Regions from separate parts of the Amycolatopsis sp. NPDC049868 genome, predicted to be linked through region 2. Evidence: riboswitches for the same ligand, from Rfam matches in the RefSeq annotation. Region 2 holds a riboswitch; each other region holds the start of a gene.

Region 1 (3,246 bases), on a different contig from region 2:
GCTTCCGGCTCCGCCGATGGTGCCGCTCGGACCGGTCCCGTCTGCCCTGATTGTGTGTTTTCGCTGAACGGGCAGGCGGCGGAACCCTAGGCACTACGATCTTCACCGTACCGCAAGCACCCCTCCCGAGGCTGCCGCGAGCCGCGCCGGGACGGCTGTTAAGCTTGCCCTTCACCGTCGTGTGGCATTCCGTCATGGAGGAAACCCGCGCCGCTCCCACGAGCACGCAGGGCCGGTCACAGCGCGGCGGTGAAACCACCGAGAGATTCAAGAGGAGCGCCCCCGTGGCCAACATCAAGTCGCAGATCAAGCGCATCACCACCAACGAGAAGGCGCGTCAGCGCAACCAGGCGATCCGGTCCTCGGTGAAGACCGCGATCCGCAAGTTCCGCGAGGCCGCCGACGCCGGCGACAAGGCCAAGGCCCTGGAGCTGCAGAAGGACGCGGCCAAGAAGCTCGACAAGGCCGTGACCAAGGGCGTTCTCCACGCCAACCAGGCCGCCAACAAGAAGTCCGCGCTCGCGAAGCGCGCGAACTCTCTCTGATCGGCTTTCGAAGGGCCCCGGCGACTCGCGTCGCCGGGGCCCTTCGCCGTTCTCAGCGGCTTGTGCCGTGGGCGTCGACGACCTCCAGGACGGCACGCTCCAAGGCGTACTCCGGATTGGCCGCGACCCCCTTGACCTCGGCGTTGAGCCGGGCGACCACCCGCATCGCGGTGGCCAGGCCGTCCTGACCCCAGCCGCGGGCCTGCCCCTGGGCCTTGCGCACCTTCCAGGGCGGCATCCCCAGCTCGCCCGCCATCTGGTTCGGGTTCCCGCGACCGGCGCCGGACACCCGTGCGATCGTCCGGACGGCGTCGGCGAGCGCGTCCGCGACCAGCACATGCGGTACGCCCAGCTGCATCGCCCAGCGCAGCGACTCCAGCGCCGCCGCCTTGTCACCGGCCACGGCCTTCTCGGCGACGGCGAAACCGTTCACGTCCGCGCGGCCACGGTGGTAGCGCCGGACCGCCTGCTCGTCGACCGCCCCGCCGGCGTCCGCGACCAGCTGGGTCGCCGCCGAAGACAGCTCGCGCAGATCCGAACCGACGGCGTCGATCAACGCGAGCACGGCCGCGCCGTCGATCTTCCCGCCGACCCGGCGAACCTCGTTGCGGACAAAGGATTCCCGCTCAGCGGCCTTGGTCAGCTTCGGGCACTCGACGACCTCCGCACCCGCCTTCTTCAAGGCGGCGGGAAGCCCCTTCGCGGCCTTGCTCCGGCCGCCTCCGCTGTGCACGACGACGAGCACGATGCCGTCGGCGGGCGCCTTGACGTAGGCCATCACCCCGTCGGCGAGCTCCTGCGAGATGTCGTGCGCGGATTCGAGGACGATCACCCTGCCCTCGGCGAACAGCGAGGGGCTGACCATTTCCGCCAGTGCCGGGACTGTGAGGTCCGACACCCGGATCCGGGTGAGATCCGCCGTCGGATCGGCCGCTTTGGCCGCGTCCGAAGCGCTGCGGACCGCACGTTCGATCAGCAGCTCTTCCTCACCGAGAACCAGGACCAGCGGCGATGGGGCGGAAGCTTGCGTCGTCACGGTGACGATCCTGCCACTCCTCCTCTCGTGTGCTTTGTCCGGTGATGTGTTCCGGGCGCGGTGGCCCCACGGGAGCCTCATGTCGTACGGTGTTGGCGAGGCGACGCGATCACACGCGTGCCGACAATCGAATACCGCTCATCCAGAGGGGCAGAGGGAACGGCCCGATGAAGCCCCGGCAACCGGCGTCAGCCTGTCATCCCGCGATCGCGGGGTAGCTGACGAACACGGTGCCAATTCCGGCCCGCCATGGCGGGGCAGATGAGGAAGGAACCTCGCGATGACCGCAACCCTCGGCACGACCTCCACCACCAAGACCCCGGATCTCGGACCGGCCGTCGAACTGGTGTCGAAGGAAGAGGGACACCGGCAGCCGCTCGCCCCCGAATTCGTTTCCGCCGAGGACTTCTCGCCGCTCGAGGTCGCCTACGACTTCGGCCGCGTGCGCCGCGAGGACATCGAAGCCGGGCCGAAGAACATCTGGCGCTACAAGAAGCTCCTTCCCGTTCCGTCGAACGTCGAAGAAATCCCCAACACCGAACCCGGCGCCACCCGGCTCATCCAAGCCGACAGGCTCGCGAAAGCCCTGGGCGTCAAGAAGGTCTGGGTCAAGGACGACACCGGGAACCCCACCCACTCGTTCAAGGACCGCGTGGTCGCCGTCGCGCTGGCCGCCGCCCGCGAATTCGGGTTCGACGTGCTGGCCTGTCCGTCGACCGGCAACCTGGCCAACGCCGTCGCCGCCGCGGCGGCCCGCGCCGGCTGGCGGTCGGTCGTGCTGATCCCGAAAACCCTCGAACGCGCCAAGATCCTCACCACCGCCGTGTACGACGGAGACCTGATCGCGGTCGACGGCAACTACGACGACGTGAACCGGCTCGCCACCCAGCTCGCCGCCGAGCAGGAGAGCTGGGCGTTCGTGAACGTGAACGTCCGGCCCTACTACTCGGAAGGCTCCAAGACGCTGGCCTTCGAGGTCGCCGAACAGCTCGGCTGGCGGCTTCCCTCCCAGATCGTGGTGCCGATCGCCTCCGGTTCCCAGCTCACCAAGGTGGACAAGGGTTTCCGCGAGTTCGGTCAGCTCGGCCTCGTCGACGAGACGCCGTACAAGGTGTTCGGCGCGCAGGCCACCGGCTGCTCCCCCGTCTCGGCGGCCTTCCGCGCCGGTCACGATGTCGTCCAGCCGGTCAAGCCGGACACGATCGCCCGGTCGCTGGCGATCGGGAACCCGGCCGACGGTCCCTACGTCCTCGATGTGGTCAACCGCACCGGCGGTGCGATCGAAGACGTCACCGACGAGGAGGTCGTCGAGGGCATCCGGTTGCTCGCGCGCACCGAGGGCATCTTCACCGAGACCGCGGGCGGGGTCACCGTCGCGACGGCCAAGAAGCTCATCGAGACCGGCAAGCTCAACCCGGACGAAGAGATCGTCCTCCTGATCACCGGCGACGGCCTCAAGACCCTTGACGCCGTCGAGGACAAGATCGGCCCGAAGGCCACCGTCAGCGCCTCGGCCGACGCGGTCCGCGAAGCTCTGGGTATCTGAGTTTCCGCCGGGGCCCGCCTCAGGAACGAGGCGGGCCCCGGGGCTCACCCCGCCGTACCAGGGCGAGGCCTCGCGCGTCGGCGACCACCGCGGTGTCGCCGTCCGTGTCCGTCCTGGCG
Region 2 (3,246 bases):
GGACGATCCGGTCCACGTGCTCGGTGGTGCTGCCGAGGCCGAGGCTGACGCGCACGGCCTGCTGGCCCGTCGAACCGGCGACGGCGATCAGCCGCTTGGTCGCCACGTGCGCGCAGAACGCGCCGTCCCGCACACCGATGCCGTACTCCGCGGAAAGGACCGCGGCGAGCCAGCCGGGGTCGAAGCCGTCGACGACGAAGCTGAGCGTGCCGACGCGGTCGACAGGCGCGTCGAACAAGCGCAGTTCGGCGAAGCCGGGAATGGCGGCGAGGCCGCGACGCAACCGCGCGAGCAGTTCCTCCTCATGGGCGACGATGCCGTCCCAGTTCGCGGCCAGGGTCTCGCAGGCGACCCCGAGCGCGTAGACGCCGACCGTGTTGGGCGAACCGGCTTCGTGCCGCTCAGGTCCGGAATTCCAGACCACGGATTCACGGCTGACGAGCTTCGTCGCGCCGCCGCCGGCGAGGTACGGCTGGGCCGCGCGCAGCCAGTCCGCGCGGCCGATCAGCGCGCCGGCACCGAAGGGCGCGTACAGCTTGTGGCCCGACAGCGCGACGTAGTCCACGTCCAGTTCGCGCACCGAGATCTTCCGGTGCGGCGCGAGCTGTGCCGCGTCGAGCGCGACCCGGGCGCCGTGCCGCCGCGCGACGGCCGCGATCTCCTTGACCGGCAACAGTTCCCCGGTCACGTTGGACGCGCCGGTGAGCACGACCAGCCGCGGCCCCTGCGGGCAGTCCGCGAGCGCTTCGTCCACAGCGGACACAGCGGCGAGGCGGGTGCGTGGCGTCTCGATCCGGCGGACGTTCGGCCCCTTCCACGGCAGCAGCGCGGCGTGGTGCTCGGTGTCGAATACGACGACCGACGTGTGCTTCGGCAGGCTGCGGGCGAGAAGGTTGAAGGAATCGGTGGTGTTGCGGGTGAACACGACGGTGTCGGTCGATCGCGCGTCGACGAAGTCCCGCAGGATTCCGCGTGTGCGCTCGTAGAGCTTGGTGGAGACCTGCGAGGCGAACCCGGCCCCGCGGTGCACGCTGGCGTACCAGGGCAGGAACTCGTCGACCGCGGCCCGCACCTTGTCCAGACAGGGTGCGCTCGCCGCGTGATCGAGGTTGGCGTAGCCGATGTCGCCGCCGGTGACCAGCGGAACCCGCAGATCGGCGCAGGCGACCGTCGGAATTTCGTGCGTGGCAACGGTTTCAGCAGGGGTGCCGGTGCGTTCGAGAGCGAGGGTCATGGTCATCCTCCGGGCCAGGGGACCCGACGAGGATCCCGCGCTTGCCCGCCGCACCACGCGACGAGCCAGGTCCTCACCCGGGGCACCCCACCGCGGAAGGAGGGTTGCCGGTCAGCTAGCCGGGGCTTGACGCTGACACTCGTGACCTACGGACGAAGTTAGCGGATGGGCGGGCGATCGAGCCAGCCCTCGTCCGCATCTTGAGACGCCGCTCACGTGACCAGTGAGCGGGAAGCACCGCTGCCCGGCGCCGCGCCGCGCCGGGCAACGGCAGGTCAGACCCGGAATCGGCCGGGCAGTCCGATGGTCGCGCGGGAGGAGACCTCCGTCGCGGTACCCGAGTACTGATCGGTGCCCGCGGTGAACTGCCAGCCGCCGAAGGTCTTGCCGTCGACCGCCTCGCCGTAGGCCTCGGCGACCTTGGTCGAGACCTCGTCGTAGGACTTGCCGTTCCAGTTGCCCGCGCCGACCCCGAAGTCGCGCGAGTCGCCGCTCTGGGCGGCGGCCGTGGGCAGGGTCCACAAGGTGAAGTGCACGTGGGCGCCGGTGCTGCTGCCACCGCAGGGCAGCGCGTTGCCGGTCCGGCCGAGTGCGTCGCCCGGGGCGACCTTCTGGCCGTCGGTGACCGAAATGTTCTCCATGTGGTAGTACCCGGTGCGCCAGCCGCCGTCGTGATCGACGGTCACCCAGTCGCCGCCGGAGCAGTGCTGGATCCGGACGGTGCCCGCCAGCGGGGCACGAACGGTCTTGTCACCGGGGCTGAAGTCGATGGCGTTCTTCACGCCGGAGTTCCCGTTGTCCGAGTGGATCCCCGCCGAGTAGACCGACTGGCCCGTGTCGAAGGGCAGCCCGAACGCGGGAAAGGCACCGGCCGCTGTCGCCGTCGGGGCCGAGAGAATCACTCCGACGAGTGCCGCAGTGACCCCCAGACCAGCGAACCGCACAGGACGTTTCGTCACCTTGCGTACTCCTTACCCCGTGACACTCACCCATTCGATGGAGTCGATTGCGGGGAAAGTAATCCAAAAGGAGTACGAAAGGGAAGAATTTTCTGAGATCAACCGACGAACAGCTGGTATCGGCTCGTGACCTACTGGCCGGATTCGCCCTTCCACCTGGCGAGGCGGCCCGCGCGGTCGACGGCCCGCAGGCGTCGTTCCGCCGCGTCACGGACTTCGGCGGTGGTCACGACGAGTAACTGGTCGCGTTCCTGAAGCCGGGTGTTCTTGTTCGGCGTGAAGCCGGCGCCGTCGCGGACGAGGAGGCTGATCGTCGCCCCCACCGGCAGCCGCAGCTCGGCCAGGTAGACGCCGTGCATCTTCGACCCGGTGTTGATCCGGACCTGCAGGAGTTCCGCACCCATCTCGTCGAGCGGCGCGGAGTCGACGTCGATCTCGTGCGCTTCGGCGTGCCGGGCCAGCCCGAGCACTCTCGCGAGCGGGGTCAGCGTCGCCCCTTGGAGCAGCGTCAGCACGATGACCAGCACGAACACCGCGTCGACCAGCTCCTGCGCACCGGGCACGCCGGACGACAGCGGGATCAGCGCGAGCACGATCGGAACCGCACCGCGCAGCCCTGCCCAGGACAGGAACACCTGTTCCCGCCAGGGGATCTTGAACGGCAGCGCCGACAGGACCACCGACAGCGGGCGGGCGAGCAGCAACACGACCGCCCCCGCGACGAGGCCCTGGACCAGGCTCTCGAAGATCCTGCCCGGCGAGGCGAACAGGCCGAGCAGCACGAACAGGCCGATCTGCGCGAGCCAGCCGAGCCCTTCGGCGAAGGACAGCGTGTCCGACCGGTGCGGCAGCTTCGAGTTCCCCAGCACCAGGGCCGCGACGTAGGTGGCGAGCAGCCCCGACGCGTGGGCGAGCTGCCCGCTCGAATACGCCACGACGCAAACCGCGACGGTGGCCAGCGGGTACAGACCGGTGGCGGGAAGCGCCGCCCGGCGCAGCGCGAACGCCCCGCCCCAGCCGAACGCCAGCCCGATCACCAGCCCGGCGGCGAGT
Region 3 (3,246 bases), on a different contig from region 2:
TTCGTTTCGTGCCAAGGCCGCATGGGATCGAGTAGGTCGCGAAGCGGTCGGAGGTCGTCCGGCCTCCAGTCGCGCAGCCGGACTTTTTCGCCTTCGAGTACGACGTCGTCCACCGGCCAATCGTGGCCTACCGGGGCTGGCTACGATCGTCGGGTGACTGAACTGCTCGGTCCTGCGGAGATCAGGGCGCTGGCGGCCGAGCTGGACGTACGTCCGACCAAGAAGCTCGGCCAGAACTTCGTGCACGATCCGAACACGGTGCGACGTATCGTCGACCTTTCGGGGGTCGGCGAAGGCGACGTCGTGCTGGAGGTCGGGCCGGGCCTCGGCTCGTTGACCCTCGGACTGCTCGCGACCGGCGCCGAGGTCGTCGCGGTCGAAATCGATCCCGTCCTGGCGGGACGATTGCCTGACACTGTGGCCGAACGGGGCGGGGCCGAACGACTGACGGTCGTCGGTGCGGACGCGTTGCGGATCACGGCGGACGACCTGCCCGCGCGTCCGACGGCGCTCGTCGCGAATCTGCCGTACAACGTCGCGGTTCCGGTCGTGCTTCACCTGCTTGCCGAACTGCCGTCGCTGACCAGTGGCCTCGTGATGGTCCAGACCGAGGTCGCGGACCGGATGGCGGCCGGCCCGGGGAGCCGGACTTATGGCGTGCCAAGCGTCAAGCTCGCGTGGTACGGAAAGGCGCGTAAGGTCGCCGCGGTGCCTCGCGCGGTGTTCTGGCCCGTTCCGAACGTGGACTCCGCGCTGGTCGCTTTCGAGCGGGGCGATGTGGTGTGGTCCGTGGACCGGGAGCGATTGTTCGCGGTGGTCGACGCCGCCTTCTCCCAGCGGCGGAAGACTTTGCGTGCCGCGTTGGCGTCATGGGCCGGTTCCGCCGAACGCGCGGGGGAACTGCTCGAGAAGGCGGGTATCGACCCCAAGACCCGCGGTGAGCAGCTGGACGTTCACCAGTTCGCGCGGATCGCCGCGGCCGTCGGCTGACCGCCTGCTTCAGGTGTGACCGGCAACGCTCGGACGCCCGCCGGGCCAGGTCAGCACGAGTGCGTAAGGCTTCTTCTCGATCTGTGTGAGCCTGCGTTGTCTTAGCAGGTAGTGCGCCTGACGCAAGTCGGAGGCGCGCGCCTTGTTCCATTATATGGACCGCTGATCCTGTATAATGGACGCGACCAGACGTGTGATCTGCGCCTACGTGCTTGCTTTCATCCAGTGGGATCGGTTTTACTCAGTGAGCCATCCCGAGCGACTGAGAGACCTGGCTCGCCGAAGTCGCAGCAACCACCCTCCACAGGGCAGGTGCTACAGCCAGGACCGATGGAGGCTGTGCCTAATGAACAGGGTCACCCACCCGCTCCTGCTGACCAGGCGACGTGTCGTCGATGAAGGTCGCCGCACGGTAAGTGCGTGTCGACGCTCCACCGTTACTGCCTGAGTCCTTTCTCCCTTACCTCTGAAGACCGTCCGTTCACGGACGGTCACTCGGTGACGGTCGGCGCGCTCGAAAGAAGCAGCGCCCCATTTGCATGGAGCCTCTCGTGATCACTGTCGAAAATCTGTCCAAATCCTTTCCTCTCAACGGAAATCCCGTCGTCGCGTTGCGCGATGTGAGCGTGGACATCCAGGCGGGCTCGCTGTTCGGAGTCGTCGGCCCGACCGGCTCCGGCAAGTCGACCCTCGCTCGTTGCATCGGCCTTCAGGAGCGGCCCGACCGTGGCGTCGTCCGCCTCGACGGCCTCAACACGGGGACCCTCGACGGACGCCGTCTGCGCGAAATCCGGCGGCAGGTCGGTGTCGTGAGCACCAAACCGGAGCTGCTCGCCGAGCGCACCATCGCCGGCAACATCGCTTCGCCGCTCGAACAGCTCGGTCTCGACGGGCCGCAGCGTCGCAACCGGGTCGGCAATCTGCTCGACCTGGTCGGCCTCACCCCTCGGGCGGGGCAGCGACCGGGCGACCTCTCCGAAGGGCAGCTGCGCCGAGTGGCCATCGCCAAGGCGCTGGCCGCCGGGCCGTCCGTGCTCTTGGCCGACGACCCGACCGCGGGCGTGCAGTCCGAGGAGTCCGGCGCGGTCCTGACCGTGCTCGACCGGGCACGTGCCGAGCTTGGCGTCACCGTGCTGCTCACCACTCCCGACGCCAGCGTCGTTCGCCGTGTCTGCGACGACGTCGCGGTTCTGGAGGCCGGCGCGATCGTCGAACGCGGAACCGTGCTCGACCTGGTCTCCGACCCGAACAGCCGTACCGCGCAGGCGCTGCTTCCCGCGATCGAGACCGGGCGGGCGCAGGCCTCGAAATACGACCGCGCGGTGGACGTCGTGCTCGTCGGCTTCGCCTCGGTCGGTGCGCTGCTCCCGGAGGCCGCCGGTCGTTTCGACGTCGAACTCGCCACGATCGGCGGCGGCCTGACCCGGATCGGCGACACGCCGGTCGGCCGTTTCCGTCTCGGTGTGCGCGGTGAGCGCGCGGACGCGGCGCTCGCCTGGATCTCCGAACGTGGCGGCCACGTGACCCACCCGGTCCGCGGACCGCAGGGTGTCGCTGCCTGATTCCTCCGCGAACGGGCCGTTCAGGACGAAATCCGTCCGGGGCGGCCCGTTCGTGTCCGACTCGTCCTGTTCTCTTTCTCCTGGTGACGGCGCAAGCGGAGCGGCCACGTAGGCTTGACGGGTGCTCGCCGTCGTACCGCCCCCAGTAACCGTCAGGGTTCCCGCCAAGGTCAACCTGCACCTGTCGGTCGGTGACGTACGCCCGGACGGTTACCACGAGCTGGTGACCGTGTTCCAGGCGCTTTCCTTGACGGACGAGGTGACCGTCGCGGTCACCGAGGAGCCCGGCGTCGAGGTCTACGGCGAAGGCGAAGGCACCGTGCCTACTGGGGCCAACAACCTCGCCTGGAAGGCGGCGCAGGCGCTGGCAGCCCACGTCGGCAAGGCGGACGGTGAGTCCAAGGTCAGGGTGGTGCTGCGCAAGGGCATTCCGGTAGCGGGCGGGATGGCCGGAGGCAGTGCCGACGCGGCCGCGACCCTGGTGGGGCTCGCGTCGCTGTGGAAGCTCGACATCTCCCGAGACGAACTGGCGGGTATCGCCGCGAAGCTCGGCAGTGATGTCCCGTTCGCGCTCTACGGTGGGACCGCGTTGGGCACCGGCCGAGGTGAGCAGCTGGTGCCGGTCTTGTCGCGGCACACCTTCCATTGGGTTCTGGCCTTCGACCAGCGTGGTCTTTCGACTCCTAGGGTGTTC

What was found. A riboswitch is a leader RNA that binds a small molecule or an ion and turns the genes downstream of it on or off. The one in region 2 is predicted to bind S-adenosylmethionine.
Region 1: it holds a riboswitch for S-adenosylmethionine, as region 2 does, so the genes downstream of both, thrC (threonine synthase) here and ACIBTM_RS27090 (aminotransferase class V-fold PLP-dependent enzyme) in region 2, are expected to answer to the same signal.
Region 3: it holds a riboswitch for S-adenosylmethionine, as region 2 does, so the genes downstream of both, ACIBTM_RS04640 (methionine ABC transporter ATP-binding protein) here and ACIBTM_RS27090 (aminotransferase class V-fold PLP-dependent enzyme) in region 2, are expected to answer to the same signal.

The regions. Positions count from the first base shown of each region.
Region 1 is NZ_JBITKV010000013.1:12,338-15,583, forward strand. Features, by position in the region: gene rpsT (30S ribosomal protein S20) at 285-545, shown strand; gene holA (DNA polymerase III subunit delta) at 598-1,581, opposite strand; SAM riboswitch class I at 1,717-1,849, shown strand; gene thrC (threonine synthase) at 1,862-3,127, shown strand; gene ACIBTM_RS37095 (ComEC/Rec2 family competence protein) at 3,147-3,246, opposite strand, start outside.
Region 2 is NZ_JBITKV010000007.1:8,013-11,258, reverse strand. Features, by position in the region: gene ACIBTM_RS27090 (aminotransferase class V-fold PLP-dependent enzyme) at 1-1,234, opposite strand, end outside; SAM riboswitch class IV at 1,267-1,381, opposite strand; gene ACIBTM_RS27085 (M23 family metallopeptidase) at 1,510-2,193, opposite strand; gene ACIBTM_RS27080 (potassium/proton antiporter) at 2,325-3,246, opposite strand, start outside.
Region 3 is NZ_JBITKV010000001.1:938,878-942,123, reverse strand. Features, by position in the region: gene ACIBTM_RS04650 (GNAT family N-acetyltransferase) at 1-113, opposite strand, end outside; gene rsmA (16S rRNA (adenine(1518)-N(6)/adenine(1519)-N(6))-dimethyltransferase RsmA) at 154-990, shown strand; SAM riboswitch class I at 1,237-1,327, shown strand; gene ACIBTM_RS04640 (methionine ABC transporter ATP-binding protein) at 1,542-2,552, shown strand; gene ACIBTM_RS04635 (4-(cytidine 5'-diphospho)-2-C-methyl-D-erythritol kinase) at 2,674-3,246, shown strand, end outside.